Regions from separate parts of the Pseudomonas sp. B2M1-30 genome, predicted to be linked through region 1. Evidence: predicted binding sites of a transcription regulator. Region 1 holds the regulator's gene; each other region holds the start of a gene.
What was found. The regulator FliA, encoded in region 1, starts transcription of late flagellar genes. The targets are predictions, from matches to a motif close to CTAAAGTTTNNNNNNNNNNNGCCGNTAA.
Positions count from the first base shown of each region.

Region 2: N8H74_RS27340 (methyl-accepting chemotaxis protein) is a predicted target of FliA. The motif match lies at 2,492-2,519, and genes of this name have one in related genera.
Region 3: N8H74_RS08390 (methyl-accepting chemotaxis protein) is a predicted target of FliA. The motif match lies at 2,587-2,614, and genes of this name have one in related genera.
Region 4: N8H74_RS28900 (methyl-accepting chemotaxis protein) is a predicted target of FliA. The motif match lies at 2,484-2,511, and genes of this name have one in related genera.

Region 1 is NZ_JAOEJT010000011.1:101,278-105,468, forward strand. Features, by position in the region: gene flhF (flagellar biosynthesis protein FlhF) at 1-687, shown strand, start outside; gene fleN (flagellar synthesis regulator FleN) at 801-1,631, shown strand; gene fliA (RNA polymerase sigma factor FliA) at 1,628-2,368, shown strand; gene N8H74_RS20675 (chemotaxis response regulator CheY) at 2,536-2,907, shown strand; gene N8H74_RS20680 (protein phosphatase CheZ) at 2,929-3,717, shown strand; gene N8H74_RS20685 (chemotaxis protein CheA) at 3,757-4,191, shown strand, end outside.
Region 2 is NZ_JAOEJT010000021.1:29,149-33,339, reverse strand. Features, by position in the region: gene N8H74_RS27350 (NAD(P)/FAD-dependent oxidoreductase) at 1-16, shown strand, start outside; gene N8H74_RS27345 (EF-hand domain-containing protein) at 310-717, shown strand; gene N8H74_RS27340 (methyl-accepting chemotaxis protein) at 792-2,417, opposite strand; tRNA gene N8H74_RS27335 (tRNA-Pro) at 2,584-2,660, opposite strand; tRNA gene N8H74_RS27330 (tRNA-Lys) at 2,755-2,830, opposite strand; tRNA gene N8H74_RS27325 (tRNA-Pro) at 2,836-2,912, opposite strand; tRNA gene N8H74_RS27320 (tRNA-Asn) at 2,922-2,997, opposite strand; gene clpB (ATP-dependent chaperone ClpB) at 3,294-4,191, opposite strand, start outside.
Region 3 is NZ_JAOEJT010000003.1:400,049-404,239, reverse strand. Features, by position in the region: gene N8H74_RS08395 (DUF924 family protein) at 1-484, shown strand, start outside; gene N8H74_RS08390 (methyl-accepting chemotaxis protein) at 619-2,511, opposite strand; gene N8H74_RS08385 (outer membrane protein assembly factor BamE) at 2,794-3,048, shown strand; gene N8H74_RS08380 (lipocalin family protein) at 3,079-3,648, shown strand; gene N8H74_RS08375 (formimidoylglutamate deiminase) at 3,697-4,191, opposite strand, start outside.
Region 4 is NZ_JAOEJT010000027.1:14,940-19,130, reverse strand. Features, by position in the region: gene N8H74_RS28915 (TonB-dependent siderophore receptor) at 1-722, opposite strand, end outside; gene N8H74_RS28910 (FecR family protein) at 810-1,814, opposite strand; gene N8H74_RS28905 (sigma-70 family RNA polymerase sigma factor) at 1,814-2,314, opposite strand; gene N8H74_RS28900 (methyl-accepting chemotaxis protein) at 2,627-4,191, shown strand, end outside.

The DNA of each region.
Region 1 (4,191 bases):
GAAGTCGAGCCGCTGGAAGACGGCGGGGTGATTGCCATGGTCGGCCCGGCCGGCATGGGCAAGACCACCACGCTGGCCAAGCTGGCCGCTCGCTACGTGCTCAAGTACGGCGCGCAGAACATTGCGCTGGTGAGCATGGACAGCTTCCGCATCGGTGCCCAGGAGCAGTTGAAGACGCTGGGGCGGATCCTCAATGTGTCGGTGACCCACGTCGACCCGGGCCAGTCCCTGGTGCAGGCGCTGGATCCGCTGCTGCGCAAGCGCGTGGTGCTGATCGACACCGCCGGCCTGCAGGCCAGCGACCCGGCCCTGCGCATGCAACTGGAAAGCCTGGCCGGTCGCGGCATCCGCTCGAAAAATTATCTGGTGCTGGCAACCACCAGCCAGAAACAGGTTCTAACCGCCGCTTATCACAGTTACAAGCGTTGCGGGCTCGCCGGGTGCATCCTGACTAAACTGGATGAAACGGCCAGTCTGGGCGAGGTGTTGAGCCTGGCGATCAGCCATGAACTGCCGGTCGCCTACCTGACCGATGGCCCGCGCATTCCGGATGATCTGCATCTGCCGCGCCGTCATCAACTGGTCAGCCGCGCCGTCAGCGTGCAAATGCAGGAAGAACCCAGCGAAGAAGCCATGGCTGACATGTTCGCTGATATCTACCACAGCCCGACCAAGCAGGTTGGCTGAGGTAATGAACAGTTTTTGTACCTACATCGATGGCTTGCCACGCATTGTTCCGGTTGTGAACGCGCAGCCAGTAATGTGGCCTCCGTCTATGCAAGACAAGGTAAAGAAATAACATGGGCAGCATGCATCCCGTACAGGTGATCGCGGTGACCGGCGGCAAAGGTGGCGTCGGCAAGACTAACGTGTCAGTGAACTTGTCTCTGGCGCTGGCAGAGCTTGGCCGTCGGGTCATGCTGCTGGACGCCGATCTGGGGCTGGCGAACGTCGACGTTCTGCTGGGGCTTACGCCAAAACGCACACTGGCCGACGTGATCGAAGGCCGCTGCGAGCTGCGCGACGTGCTGTTGCAGGGGCCGGGCGGGATCCGCATCGTGCCGGCCGCTTCCGGCACCCAGAGCATGGTTCACCTGAGCCCGGCGCAGCATGCCGGTCTGATCCAGGCCTTCAGCGATATCGGTGACAACCTCGACGTGCTGGTGATCGACACCGCTGCGGGTATCGGTGACTCGGTGGTCAGTTTTGTCCGCGCCGCCCAGGAAGTGCTGCTGGTGGTCTGCGACGAACCGACGTCCATCACCGACGCCTACGCGCTGATCAAACTGCTCAACCGCGACTACGGCATGAACCGCTTCCGCGTCCTCGCCAACATGGCGCAGAGCCCGCAGGAAGGGCGCAATCTGTTCGCCAAGTTGACCAAGGTCACTGATCGCTTCCTTGACGTCGCCCTACAATACGTGGGCGCGGTGCCTTACGACGAAAGCGTGCGCAAGGCGGTGCAGAAACAGCGTGCGGTCTATGAAGCCTTCCCGCGTTCCAAGTGCGCGCTGGCGTTCAAGGCCATCGCCCAGAAGGTCGACACCTGGCCGCTGCCCGCCAACCCGCGTGGGCACCTCGAATTTTTCGTCGAGCGCCTCGTGCAGCAAACGGCAGGGCCAGTGCTATGACCGCCAGCGGTATGAACTACTACAAGAAGTCGGCACGTGACGCGCAGTACGAGCTGATCGAGCGTTACGCGCCACTGGTCAAACGCATTGCCTACCACTTGCTGGCGCGATTGCCGGCCAGTGTGCAGGTCGAGGACTTGATCCAGGCCGGGATGATCGGCCTGCTCGAAGTCTCGACCAAATACGACGCCAGCAAGGGCGCCAGTTTCGAAACGTACGCGGGCATCCGGATCCGTGGCGCGATGCTCGATGAAGTGCGCAAGGGGGACTGGGCGCCACGCTCGGTTCACCGCAACACCCGTATGGTCAGCGACGCGATTCGCGCAATTGAAGCTAAAACCGGCCGTGACGCTAAAGATCACGAGGTTGCGGCCGAACTCCAATTGAGTCTCGACGATTACTACGGGATTTTGAATGACACCTTGGGCAGCCGGCTGTTCAGTTTCGACGACCTGTTGCAGGACGGCGAACACGAAGGTCTGCACGAGGATGGCGCCAGTGCTCATCTGGAGCCGTCGCGCGATCTGGAAGACGAGCGATTCCAGGCCGCGCTGGCGGACGCGATTGCCAATTTGCCGGAGCGTGAGCGACTGGTGTTGGCGCTGTACTACGACGAAGAGCTGAACCTCAAGGAAATCGGTGAAGTCCTGGGCGTCAGTGAATCGCGGGTCAGCCAGTTACACAGCCAGTGCGCGGCCCGTTTGCGGGGGCGTTTGGGGGAGTGGCGAGCGCGCTGAGGGCGGTGTGGGGACGCTGCGAACGAGGCTGGTGCGGTGGTGAACGGCACCGGTCTCGATCTGTTGTGCTCCAGACAGTCTTTGAGTGCTTTGCCGGATTGATTGAAATGGCGCGTCCAGGTGCTGGGCGCGTTTAAGACTGCTTGGAGGTCGAATTGAACAAAGACATGAAAATCCTCATCGTTGACGATTTCTCGACGATGCGGCGGATCATCAAGAACCTGCTGCGTGATCTGGGGTTCACCAACACCGTTGAAGCGGACGATGGCACCACCGCCATTCCGGTGCTCAACAGCGGCAGCATCGACTTTCTGGTGACTGACTGGAACATGCCCGGCATGACCGGCATCGACCTGCTGCGTCACGTGCGCGCCGATGAAAAGCTCAAGCACCTGCCGGTGCTGATGGTGACCGCTGAAGCCAAGCGCGAACAGATCATCGAAGCGGCCCAGGCCGGCGTTAACGGCTACGTGGTCAAACCTTTCACAGCTCAGGCACTGAAAGAAAAGATCGAGAAGATTTTCGAACGCATCGGCTGATGTACGCGCCCCGGGGGAGCTATGGAGCATAACGAATCTTCACAGGGCGACTTCGAGTCGACTCTGAAAAAACACGCGGTCGAACTGGTCGAAAGCCTTGAAAAAGGCAAGTTCGGCGAAGCCGTGCAACTGATCCATGAGCTCAATCAGACCCGCGACCGTGGCCTGTACCAGGAAGTGGGCAAGCTCACGCGTGAACTGCACAGCGCGATCGTCAATTTCCAGATCGATCCGCACATGCCGCAAGCCGAGGAAGTGTCGCAGATCACTGATGCGACCGAACGCCTGGGCTATGTGGTCAAGCTGACCGAGAACGCCGCCAACCGCACCATGGATCTGGTGGAGAGCGCCACGCCGGTGGTCAATGGCCTGGCTGACGAAGCCCAGGCGTTGAGTGCCGACTGGGGGCGTTTCATGCGCCGCGAAGTCGGTGCCGAAGAGTTCCGTGAACTGGCTCGCCGGGTCGACGGTTTTCTGGCACGCAGCAGCGCGGACAACCGCGCCGTATCGGCCAACCTGAACGACATTCTGCTGGCCCAGGATTACCAGGACCTCACCGGTCAGGTGATCAAGCGTGTGACCCAGTTGGTCACCGAAGTCGAAAGCAACCTGCTCAAACTCGTCCTCATGGCCAGTCAGGTGGACCGCTTCGCGGGCATCGAACATGACCGTGCGGCGATGCTTGCTGAAAAAGATCCACAAAAACATCTCTCGCAGGGTGAAGGTCCGCAGATTCATGCCGATAAACGAGAAGACGTTGTGTCCGGTCAGGACGATGTGGACGATTTGCTATCCAGCCTTGGATTTTGAGTTTTTTTGGGTTTTTAGACCTGTAGGAGCACCCCATTAATGAGCTTCGGCGCCGATGAAGAGATCCTTCAGGATTTCCTGGTTGAGGCCGGCGAGATTCTTGAGCAACTGTCCGAGCAACTGGTCGAGCTGGAAAGCCGTCCGGATGACGCGGATCTGCTCAACGCAATTTTTCGCGGTTTCCACACTGTAAAAGGGGGCGCCGGCTTCCTTCAGCTCAACGAGCTGGTGGAGTGCTGTCACATCGCCGAAAACGTGTTCGACATCCTGCGCAAGGGTGAGCGTCGCGTAGATGCAGAACTGATGGACGTGGTACTCGAAGCGCTGGACTCGGTGAACAGCATGTTCGGCGAAGTTCGCGATCGCAGCCCGATCACCGCTGCAACACCGGAACTGCTGGCGGCGCTGTCGCGTCTGGCCGAGCCGCAATCGGCTGATGAAGCCGTGGCCTCGCCGGTGGCCGAGATGATCGAG
Region 2 (4,191 bases), on a different contig from region 1:
CCTGAAGCTGCACTGATGTAAACCCCGTGGGAACGGGGTTGCTCGCCAAAGCGCCGGGGCAGACAGCAATGAATTGCCTGCCCCCTGCATTCGCGAGCAACCCTGTTCGCACCATTGTTTGAACAGCACAAACCCTGAAGATCTGTTTCCTACTGTATCCCGCCCCACCTTTCCCACCTTCGCTTACAAACTCCCCCGCTGCACGACACAGACGCGATACACCGCCCCCGCCTAATGGCCACACCCGAGCACAACGGCTCCGGCTAATCCCAAACGCGTGGTTGCGCTGTGCAACCGAAGGAGAATGCAATGTCCCGTACTTCGAAACCTACCAAGAACTCCATTGGCCTGGTCGGCGCTGTCCTGGCCGGTGGCCTGATGCTCTCGGGCTCGGTGTTCGCCGCGCAGCCGCTGACCCAGGGCTACATGGTCGCCTCGGCGGAAACTTCGGTGAAAACCCCGGAAGGCAAATGTGGTGAAGGCAAATGCGGCGATGCGTCGATGGCCAAAACCGACACCGATGGCGACGGTAAAGTCTCCCGTGCCGAATTCCTGAAAGTCGCGCCGAAGTCCGACTTCGACAAGATCGACACCAACCACGACGGCTTTATCGACGAGCAAGAGGCGTACAACAACGTCAAAGCCAACTTCGAAGCCAATGGCAAGAAAATGCCCAAAGGCCTGTTTGAACATCTGAAAGATCAAGACGGCGCCTGATTGCCTTTCAGCTCCGGAAAAAACCAAGCCGCGGCTTTCTCTCGAAAGGCGCGGCTTTTTCACATCGGCCGAAGTTACAACTGGAAGCGCCGTACCAGGCCTTGCAGGGCATTGGCCAGTTGCGACAGTTCGTGGCTGGAGGCACTGGTCTGATCGGCACCCGCTGCAGAGCGCACCGACAGATCGCGAATGTTCACCAGATTGCGATCCACTTCCCGCGCCACTTGCGCCTGTTCTTCGGCGGCGCTGGCGATCACCAGATTGCGTTCATGAATCTCGTGTACCGAAGCCGTGATGGTCTGCAACGCTTCGCCGGCGCGCTCGGCCAGAACCAGCGTGGTGGCGGCCCGCGAAGCGCTGGCCTGCATCGAATCGAGCGCCAGGCTCGAACCGTTACGCATGCCTTGCACCATCTGCTCGATCTCTTGCGTCGATTGTTGCGTGCGATACGCCAGCGCGCGCACCTCATCGGCAACCACCGCGAAACCACGCCCGCTTTCCCCGGCACGCGCGGCCTCGATCGCCGCATTGAGCGCCAGCAGGTTGGTCTGCTCGGCAATGGCGCGAATCACATCCAGTACTTTGCCGATGTCCTGAGACTGGTTCGCCAGTGCCTGCACCAACCCGCCGGTGTGCTCCACGTCGCTGGCCAGGGCATTGATCGCGCTGGCGGTTTCACTCACGCGCTCCTGCCCCAGATGCGCCGACTCGCTGGACTGCCGGGTTGCATCGGAGGTCGAAACGGCATTGCGCGCGACCTCTTCCACGGCGGTGGTCATCTCGTTGACGGCGGTCGCCGCCTGCTCGATCTCGTTGTTCTGTTGCTGCAGCCCCTGAGTACTGTCGAGGGTCACGGCATTCAGTTCATCAGCGGCAGTCGCCAGTTGCGTGGCCGAACCGCTGATGCCCTGCAGGGTTTCGCGCAGATTCTGTTGCATGGTCGCCAACGCCTTGAGCAGACGGCTGACCTCGTCATTGCCCTGGGTTTCGATGGGCCGGGTGAGATCGCCGTTCGCCACGCTCTCGGCTGCGCTCACGGCGTTGCTCAGCGGGCGAACGATGCTGCGCGTAAGCAACATCGCCAGAGCCACGGTGGCGAGCGCCGCCAGGGCAATGAACAGGCTGACGATGGTGCGAGAGGTTGCGTAGTGGGCAGCGGAGTTCTCGCTCTCAGCGGCGACCTGTTTGGCGAACAGATCCGCCAGGTCGCTGAGCTGCTTGCCGGAACCGTCGACCACGGTCTTCATGTCGACCAGCAGCAGCTTGGTCAACTCGTCACGCTTGCCCTGCTCGGCGAGGACAAAGGATTGGGCGATGCCGGAACGGTAGGCGGCGAAGGTTTTCTTGAACTGGTCATATATCTGCTTGCCTTCGGGGGTGACCACCAGTTTGTCGTAGGCAGCGATTTTCTCGCTCAACTCCTTGTCACGGGTGTCCATCTGGCTGCGGTAAGTGGCGACGTTCTTCGGATCGGGATCCAGCGCCATGCGCAAGGAGATGGTGCGGATGCGCAACATGATCTCGCGGATCTCGTCGCCCCCACGGATGCTGGGCAGCCATTGGGTTTCCACCGCGACTTCGCTGTCGCGGATGCTCGACATCTGCCCCAGCGAAAACACCCCGAGCAACGCCACCAGCACCGCGATCAGGGCGAAACCCAGTGCGGCACGGGGAGCAATATTCAACTGACGAAGCAACATGAAGAACGCCCTTTTTCTTGTAATGGCCAGATTCAAAGGGGCGAATGACCCGGCAGGCCCCTTTTGTTAGCGGGCTATCGGCATGTTGTACGATGACTTGAATGAAACTTCACTTTTTTCGGGACAAAAAAAATCCCCGTATCTTTCGATACGAGGATTTTTAATATGGTCGGGGTAAGGGGATTCGAACTCCTGACATCCTGCTCCCAAAGCAGGCGCGCTACCGGACTGCGCTATACCCCGGTAAAAAAAAGGCGACCTTTCAGTCGCCTTCCTCGATCAGCGCTTTTGGCCTCTGATCTTAAGATTCGATTCCAGCGCTAACTGGTTTCAAAAATGGTGGGTCGTGTGGGATTCGAACCTACGACCAATTGGTTAAAAGCCAACTGCTCTACCAACTGAGCTAACGACCCAAAAATGGTCGGGGTAAGGGGATTCGAACTCCTGACATCCTGCTCCCAAAGCAGGCGCGCTACCGGACTGCGCTATACCCCGGTTTGAAATTGGCTCCGTGACCAGGACTCGAACCTGGGACCCAATGATTAACAGTCATTTGCTCTACCGACTGAGCTATCACGGAACAACATATTTCAAGTTACAACTGTGAGGCTTGCCTCACCTCCGCCACCCGTTCGCATCGCTGCGTTCGTGTGTCTGAGGCGCGCTATTCTACAACCTAGAACACCTCTGTCAACCCCCTAAATCGCTTTCAAGTTAATGATTTGCAACTTATTTCAGATTTCTGCCCAGTGAGCTGAAACCTTGTGGGTGACTGACTGCGGGGCGCACTTTACAAGCCTTTTCCTTAGAGTTCAACAGCCTAACGAAAAAAAGGCCTCGCAAAGCGAGGCCTTCCTGTTTTTACACCGTCGAGTATCAGTTGAATGTGATCTCGTCGTTCTCCACGACACCCTGAGCAGTCTCGCCCGGCAGGAAACGCCCCGACAGGATCAACTGCGCCAATGGGTTCTCGATCCAGCGCTGGATCGCCCGTTTCAACGGCCGTGCGCCATAGACCGGGTCGTAACCGACGGCAATCAGTTTGTCCATTGCTTCCGGGCTCAGTTCCAGCTTCAGCTCGCGTTCGGCCAGACGGCTGCGCAGACGGCCCAGCTGGATCTCGGTGATGCCGGCAATCTGATCCCGCGCCAACGGCTCGAAGATCACCACTTCGTCGACCCGGTTGATGAATTCCGGACGGAAGTGCGTGGAAATCGCATCCATCACCGCCGCACGCTGCGCCTCACGATCTCCGACCAGCTCCTGGATCTGCATCGAGCCCAGGTTGGAGGTCATGACGATCACGGTATTGCGGAAATCCACCGTGCGCCCGTGGCTGTCGGTCAGGCGGCCGTCCTCCAGCACTTGCAGGAGGATGTTGAACACATCCGGGTGGGCCTTCTCGACTTCATCCAGGAGGATCACCGAGTAAGGCTTGCGCCGTACCGCTTCGGTCAGATAACCGCCCTCTTCATAACCGACGTATCCCGGTGGCGCACCGATCAGCCGCGCCACGGAATGTTTCTCCATGAATTCGGACATGTCGATCCGCACCATCGCCTCTTCGGTATCGAAAAGGAACTCGGCCAGCGCCTTGCACAACTCGGTTTTACCGACACCGGTCGGGCCGAGGAACATGAACGAGCCGCTCGGACGATTCGGGTCCGACAACCCTGCGCGCGAGCGCCGTACTGCGTTGGCCACCGCCACCACCGCTTCGTCCTGCCCGATCACGCGCTGATGCAACAGGCTTTCCATCTTCATCAGTTTGTCG
Region 3 (4,191 bases), on a different contig from region 1:
AGCGCGAGAGCGTTTCGGGGTCTTTGTCGATCAGGCCCTGGCCGGCGGATTGACCGAGTGGACGCAACGTCCCGAAGGTTGGCTGGCCGTGGTGCTGCTGCTCGATCAACTCCCGCGAATGATCTTTCGCGACAGCCCCAAAGCGTTCTCTGGTGACCTGCGCGCGCAACAACTGGTCGCTCAGGGCATCGCCGCCGATTTCGACCGGCAATTGCGACCGGTTCAACGACTGTTTATCTATCTGGTGTTCGAACACTGCGAAAACCTCGCGGTGCAGAACGAGGCGGTTTCCCGGTTTATCGACCTGGTGGCTGAACAGCCGGAAGCGGAGCGGGCGGTGTTTGCCGACAACCTGGATTATGCCGAGCGGCATCAACGGGTGATTGCCCGGTTCGGGCGGTTTCCGCATCGCAATGCGGTGTTGGGAAGGGAGTCCACGGCTGAGGAGCTGGCGTTTCTTTCGCAACCGGGCTCAAGCTTTTAAGTCTTCGCTGCGTTCGCTGATGCCTTCGCGGGCAAGCCCGCTCCCACAGTGTTTTGTGGTGATACACAGATTGTGTGAACACCGAAGATCGCTGTGGGAGCGGGCTTGCCCGCGAAGAGGTCAGTCAGGGCGCCTCAGATTCTGAAGCTGCCTACCAACTGCTTCAACCGGGCCGCCTGCTGCTCAAGATCCGAACACGCGCGCAACGTCGCCTGCAGGTTTTCCACCCCTTCCTGGTTCAGCGTGTTGATCTCGTTGATGTCGACATTGATCGACTCGACCACGGCTGTCTGCTCTTCGGTAGCGGTCGCCACCGACTGGTTCATGCCGTCGATCTCGCCAATACGCTGGGTCACGCTGCCCAGCCGCTCGCCTGCCTGGTTGGCGATGCCGACGCTGCTTTCGCTCTCACGCTGGCTCTCGGTCATGATGCCGACCGCCTGACGCGCGCCGACTTGCAGCTCTTCAATCATCTTCTGCACTTGCTGCGCCGAATCCTGGGTGCGGTGCGCCAGGTTGCGCACTTCGTCGGCCACCACCGCGAAACCGCGACCGGCCTCACCGGCGCGGGCCGCTTCGATGGCGGCGTTCAGGGCCAGCAGGTTGGTCTGCTGGGAGATGCTGGTAATCACTTCCAGAATCTGCCCGATGTTCACGGTGTTGCTGTTCAGGGTTTCGATGTTGCCGCAGGAGTCGCTGATCTTCGCCGACAGTTGCTGCATCGCGTGGATGGTTTTATCCACCACCTGCTGACCGTCTTCGGCCAGGCTGCGCGCATCGCTGGAATGCTGCGAGGCGAGGGCGGCGTTCTGGGCGATTTCCTGGGCGGCGGCGCCGAGTTGGTTGATCGCCGCCGCGACGCTGTTGGTACGCGAGGCCTGCTGGTCGGAGTTGTACATCGAGGAGTTCGAGGCCGCGACCACCCGCAGAGCCACTTCGTTGACCTGGCCGGTAGCCGAGGACACTTCGCGGATCGAGGTGTGGATACGTTCCACGAACTGGTTGAACGACATCCCCAGCGCGCCGAATTCGTCGTGGCCGTGGATGGTCAGGCGTTTGGTCAGATCGCCTTCGCCTTCGGCGATGTCATGCATGGCGCGGCCCATGGTCAGCAGCGGCTGCATCAGCACGCGGATCAGCATGCCGAGCAGGGCGATGATGATGACCACGGCAATCACCATGGCGATCAGCGCCGAGGTACGGAATTCGCTGAGCATCGAGAACGCGGTGTCTTTGTCCAGCACCAGCGCCACGTACCAGTCGGCCGATGGCACGCCGTTGACGCGGGTGAAGGAAATCAGCTGGGTCTTGCCGTCGAACTCGACTTCCTTCAGGCCCGGGCTGACTTTCGGCGCGCCGTTGGGGTAGGCCTCGGCGAGGGTCTTGAGCACCAGTTTGCTGTCCGGGTGGATCAGGATCTTGCCATCGGCGCTGACGATGAATGCGTGGCCGTGGCCGCCGAAATTCAGCGAGTTGATGATCGCGCTGACGCTGCTCAGGTCGATGTCCGCACCGGCCACGCCGATCATCGAACCCTGGCGCTGCACCGGGGTGGCGACGGTGATCACCAGTTTGCCCGACGAGGCAGCGATGTACGGTTCGGTGACGATGGTCTGCTGAGCGCTGTTGGCGGCCTTGTACCAGCCACGCGCGCGCGGATCGTAGTCAGCCGCGCGGTTGCCGGCCGGCACCGAGAACATCACGCCGTCGGCGCCGCCGAAGTAGCTGAGCTGGAAATTGCCGGTGTAGGCGGGCAGGTCGATGATGCGTTTCAGGCTGGCGGTGGCGCTGCCGTCGGCGACGATCTGCTGGGACAGCGATTGCAGCAACTGGATGCGGCTTTCCAGCCAGGTCTGGATGTTGCTGGTGGTCAGGCTGCCGAGTTCCTGCATCGAGGATTCAGTGCTCGATTGCAGGGCCTGGCGCTGTCGGTAGTCGTTGAACAGGATGAAACAGGCGAACGCGACGGCCACCACGAGCGCGGCTGCCAGCAAGATCTTGTGGCTGAATTTCATGTTTCTGGTCATTAAGGGAGCTACCGCGAAGGGGCTGGTCAAGAAAGGGCGGCAATTTGCCACACTCGAAGGCTTTGCGCTGCTCTTATTTCGACCGCCGCGCGCCAAAGATTAGGCGGCTTTGGCGAAAAACGACGAAATGCGTAATAGCCCTACAAAGTGTCTGATTTAGCGATGAAAGCCAGACGAGCGGGCGGATAAATAGCCAGGTGCCCAGGGAACCAGACAGGGGTTTTCTCTTCTAAGCTTCTGGTTGGCGCCAGGCCAACCCCCTTCCGCTCCAGGAGTTACACCATGTCGCTGCGATCTATCGCCCTGCTGTCGTTTTGCGTGCTGTTGGTCGCATGCAGCAAGGTCAACCAGGAAAACTACTCGAAGCTGTCGGCCGGGATGGCCAAGGCGGAGGTCGAAAACCTGCTCGGTAAACCCACCGATTGTGCGGGCGCGCTCGGCATGTCCAGCTGCACCTGGGGCGACCAGAAAAGCTTTATCAGCGTGCAGTACGCCGGTGACAAAGTGTTGATGTTTTCCGGCCAAGGCCTGAAGTAAACCGGGGCTACGCGCCCACGGAGAAGAAAAATGAAGCGGTTATTGCTTATCCTTTTCGCCGGCCTGGTATTGGCCGGCTGCGCCACGACCGGTGAAGATCCGCTGGCGCCGAAGACTGTCAACAGCGTCAATCTCAAGCGTTACCAGGGCACCTGGTACGAGCTGGCGCGTCTGCCGATGTATTTCCAGCGCAACTGCGCCCAGTCCGAAGCCCGCTACAGCCTTCAGCCCGATGGCAACCTCGGGGTTTTCAACCGCTGCCTGACCACGGATTGGCAGTGGGAAGAAGTCAAAGGCACGGCTTATCCACAGGTGCCGGGCAAGACCGACAAATTGTGGGTCGAGTTCGACACGTGGTTCTCGCGGCTGATTCCGGGGTCGGCGAAGGGGCAGTACTGGGTGCTGTATGTCAGCGATGACTACAAGACCGCCATCGTCGGCGACCCGAGCCGCCGCTATCTGTGGCTGCTGTCGCGCACGCCGACCGTCAACGGTGTGGTACGCGAGGAACTGCTGAGCAAGGCGCGTCAGCAGGGTTACGACACCACGCGGCTGATCTGGCGGGCATCGGATCGGCAGATGGCCAAGACGTCCAACTGACGCACAACAAAAAACCTGTGGAGGGTGCCCTCCACAGGTTTTTTTGTATCAGCCCAACAGCTCTCGCAGAACCTGGGTGAACGCGCGGCTGCTGTCCTCTTCTGCGGCATGGTGGCCGTCGCGTACCACCCACTGACCGTTGACCAGCACATCACGCACCTGACGATCACCGCCGGCAAACAACCAGCGGTTCAGGATCCCGTCGCCGCTGGCCGTCGCCAGATACGGATCGTTGCCGTCGAGCACGATCCAGTCGGCGCGCTTGCCGACTTCCAGTGCGCCGATCGGTTGTCCCAGCGCCTGGGCGCCGCCGTCCAGTGCCGCGTCATATAGCGTGCGGCCGACCATTGGCTGATCCGCCCCGTACAAGCGATTGCGCCGCTGGTCGCGCAGACGCTGACCGTATTCCAGCCAACGCAATTCTTCCACCACGCTCAGCGACACATGACTGTCGGAACCGATACCCATGCGTCCGCCCTGGGCGAGGAAATCCACCGCCGGGAAAATCCCGTCGCCGAGGTTGGCTTCGGTGGTCAGGCACAG
Region 4 (4,191 bases), on a different contig from region 1:
CCGCTGTCGCCCATGGACTTCAGGCCGTCGAGGTAGATGTTGTCCACGGAGCCGTCGTTGAAGCCGCGCATGGCCACGTAGTCGTAGCGGTGAGTGGCGCCGTAAGGGTTGGTCAGCACGCCCGGGGTGTAGCGCATGGTTTGTGACACGGTTTGCGAGCCCTGGTCATCCATCTGCTCGCGAGTGACCACGGACACGCTTTGTGAGGTTTCCAGCAGCGCGGTACTGGTTTTGGTGGCGATCTGGCTGTGCGTGGCGTTGTAGCCTTCCATGCTGCCCAGCGCATTGCCGAGGGCGAAGCCTTTGATGTCGGTGGTCGGCAGGGCGAGTGCTTCGCTGTCTGCGACGGTGCGAAGTACGTAGCTGCTGCCGTCCTGGCTGACGGCTTCGAGGCCCGAACCTGCGAGCAGATGGCTCAACGCCTGATCGGTCGAATATTCACCCTGAACCCCGGCGGATTGCCGGCCCTGGGTCTGCTGCGGAGTCATCGACAAGGTGATGCCCGCCTGCCGTGCGAACTGATTGAGTGCGTCGCCCAGCGGGCCTGCCGCGACGCTGTAGCGCAGGCTGCTGACCTGATTCGCGTCGGCGGCCATGCTGATTGCCGGCATCACACCGACGCCCAGCGCAGTGGACAACAGCGCCGCTCGCACGGCCTGTCGCAGCAGGCCCGATTCGACGGTGAAATTCAGAGGGTTCTTACAGGTAACGCGCGCAGTCATTGTAGGTTTCCGTAGGAAGTCGCGAAGGCTGAGTTGAAGTGCTTACTGACTAAGCCGGACTTGCCGCGAAAACCCGCCAAAATAAATTCAGACCGCGCGCTCCAGCGTCACCCACCAGCGGGTGCGGTAGCGCACTTGCACCGGCAGGGTTTGCGGCAGGATCGCCAGCAGCTTGTCGGTGTCTTCGAGACGGAACACCCCGGAAAGGCGCAGATCCGCGACTTGCGATGCGCAGTTCAGCAGACCATGGCGGTAGCGGGCGACTTCGTTGAGGAAATCGGCGAGACGCATGTTGCGGGTGACGATCAATCCGTCGATCCACGCGCCCGCCTCCATATCCAGTGGCGGCGCCGGGCGTGCTTGATGACGGTCGACCAGATAGCTCTGCCCGGCCAGCACGTCGATGGAGGCGCTGTGTGACGAATGAATGGCGACGCGTCCGCCGGTGACGCTCAGGCGCGTGCAATCACCTTCCTGGCGCAGGATGAACCGTGCGTTGAATGGCTCATAGGTGCCGTGACGATCCTGCACCCGCAGCGGCCGCTCGAACGGCGCGCCTTCGTCAGCACCCCCGCAGGTGACGATGATTTCGCCACGATTCAATCGGATCAGGCGCTGCTGTGCCGTGTAGTCCAGGTCCACGGCACTCGCGGTGTTGAGTTCCAGGCGCGTGCCGTCGGGCAACTGGAACGCGCGGCGCTCGCCGGTGGCGGTGGCGTAGTCGGCGCTCCATTGCTGCCAGGCGGCCGTGTCCCTGGCGAGCCAGGCAGCGGACCCCATCAGCAAGGCACCGGACAACAGCTTCAATGCCTGACGTCGACCCAGACCCTGAGCGCTGTTCTCCAGCGTATTGAATGCCACTTGCGCGCCGGGGACGGATCGCAGGTTGTGAGTCAGTTCGGCTTGCAGTGTCTGCACTCGCTGCCAGGCCAGTTCGTGCTCATGGTGTTCGGCCCGCCATTGTTCGCATTGGTGATTGAGGCGCGAATTGCCGTGATTGTTGCGCAGACGCAACAGCCAGTGGATGGCCTGCTTGACCACTTGCGGCTGCGGCTCGGCGCGGCGCCCGAGCGAGAGGTTATCCACAGGCATCAGGCGGCGTACCTCAGCACATAACAGTGATACAGCGCATCGGCGACGTAACGCTCCACTGAGCGCAGGGACAGGCCCATCTGCTCGGCGATCTGTTTGTGGGTCAAACCTTCGCACTGCGCCAGGAGAAACGCCTGACGCACTTTCGGCTTAAGTCCTTCAAGCATTCGGGCGATGCTTTCCAGCAGTTCGATCACCAGGGCACGGGCCTCGGCACTCGGGGTTTCGGCTTCCGGCAGATGGGCGATGGTTTCCAGATAGGCGAGTTCGATTTCTTCGCGGCGCCAATGGTCGATGACCAGGCCGCACGCGATGGTGCGCAGGAAGGCCCGAGGTGACTTGAGTTCCAGGCGTTCGGTGCGTTGCAGCAGGCGCAGGAACGTGTCCTGGGCCAGATCCGCCGCATCGGCCGCGTTGCCCAGCCGTGCGCGCAGCCACCCGTTGAGCCAGCCGTGATGACTACTGTAAAGCGCCTGTACAGCCAACTCAGGTGAGGACATGAACGCGACAGCCCGAACGTCACAAATGATAATTAGTCGCATTGTCATCAGGAGTTACAGATTTTGCAACCGCCGCTCCAGCGACTGTCACAAAAAATCTGACAGCGGCCGCTCTAGTACGCCGTTCGGCGGGAATCTGGCAGAAATGCCGTCCATTTCGTACATGACCCTAAGATTTATCCGAAGTGTGCCGACAGACTGGTGAGACATGCGTGCACCAAAGTAGAGCAGCCAGAAGAACGCTGCCTGCGCTGTACATGGAATGTTGCATCCGGAACGCATCCCCACTTTTGGCATAAGAAGTCCCATGAAATGAATCTCAAGTTCAGCCATAAAATCCTGTTGGCCGCCTCGGGCGTCGTGGTCCTGGCGTTCGCGTTGTTTACGCTCTACAACGACTATCTGCAGCGAAACACCATTCGCCAGAACCTGCAGTCCTCCGTGCAGCAGGCCGGTGATCTGACCGCCAGCAGCGTGCAGAACTGGATGAGCGGACGAATTCTGGTGCTGGAAAACCTCGCCCAGAACGTCGCCCACCAAGGCAAGAACGCCGATCTGCCTGGCCTGGTCGATCAGCCGGCCTTGACCTCGAACTTCCAGTTCACCTACGTCGGCCAGGCCAACGGCGTGTTTACCCAGCGTCCCGACGCGAAGATGCCGGATGGTTACGATCCGCGTCAGCGTCCCTGGTACAAGCAGGCGGTGGCCGCCGACAAGACCATGCTGACTCCGCCCTACATGGCGGCGGTCGGTGGGCTGGTGGTGACCATCGCCCTGCCGGTGAAAAGCAATGGCGAATTGCTGGGCGTGGTCGGCGGTGACCTGAGCCTGGAAACCCTGGTGAAGATCATCAACTCGGTGGACTTCGGCGGCATCGGCCATGCGTTCCTGGTCAGCGGCGACGGTCAGGTGATCGTCAGCCCGGACAAGGACCAGGTGATGAAAAACCTGAAGGACATCTACCCGAACGCCAGCGTGCGCATCGAGAAAGGTAACCAGAACGTGGTGCTCAACGGCCAGGAGCGCATCCTGTCGTTCACCCCGGTCAGCGGTCTGCCAAATGCCGAGTGGTACATCGGTCTGTCGATCGACCGCGACAAGGCCTACGCTGCGCTCGGCCAATTCCGCACGTCGGCGCTGATCGCCATGTTCGTGGCGGTAGCGGCGATTGCGGTGCTGCTGAGCCTGTTGATCAACGTGTTGATGCGCCCGCTGACCACCATGGGCCGTGCGATGCAGGACATCGCCCAGGGCGAAGGCGATCTGACCCGACGCCTGGTGGTGGAAAGCAAGGATGAGTTCGGCGAACTGGGCAGCTCGTTCAACCAGTTCGTGGAGCGGATTCACGCCTCGATCTGCGAAGTGTCTTCGGCCACTCGCCAGGTGCATGACCTGTCGCAACGGGTGATGACGTCCTCCAACGCTTCGATCATCGGTTCCGACGAACAAAGTGCGCGCACCAACAGCGTGGCTGCTGCAATCAACCAGTTGGGCGCGGCCACTCAGGAAATCGCCCGCAATGCTGCCGATGCTTCGCAACACGCCAGCGGCGCCAGCGAGCAGGCCGATGACGGGCGTCAGGTGGTCGAGCAGACGATCCTCGCCATGACCGAGTTGTCGCAGAAGATCAGCCTGTCGTGTACCCAGATCGAAACCCTGAATGCCAGCACCGACAACATCGGTCACATTCTCGATGTGATCAAAGGCATCTCCCAGCAAACCAACCTGCTGGCGCTCAACGCGGCCATCGAAGCGGCCCGTGCCGGTGAGGCCGGTCGTGGTTTCGCGGTGGTGGCGGACGAGGTGCGTAACCTCGCCCACCGTACCCAGGAGTCGGCGGAAGAGATTCACAAGATGATTACCTCGCTGCAAGTCGG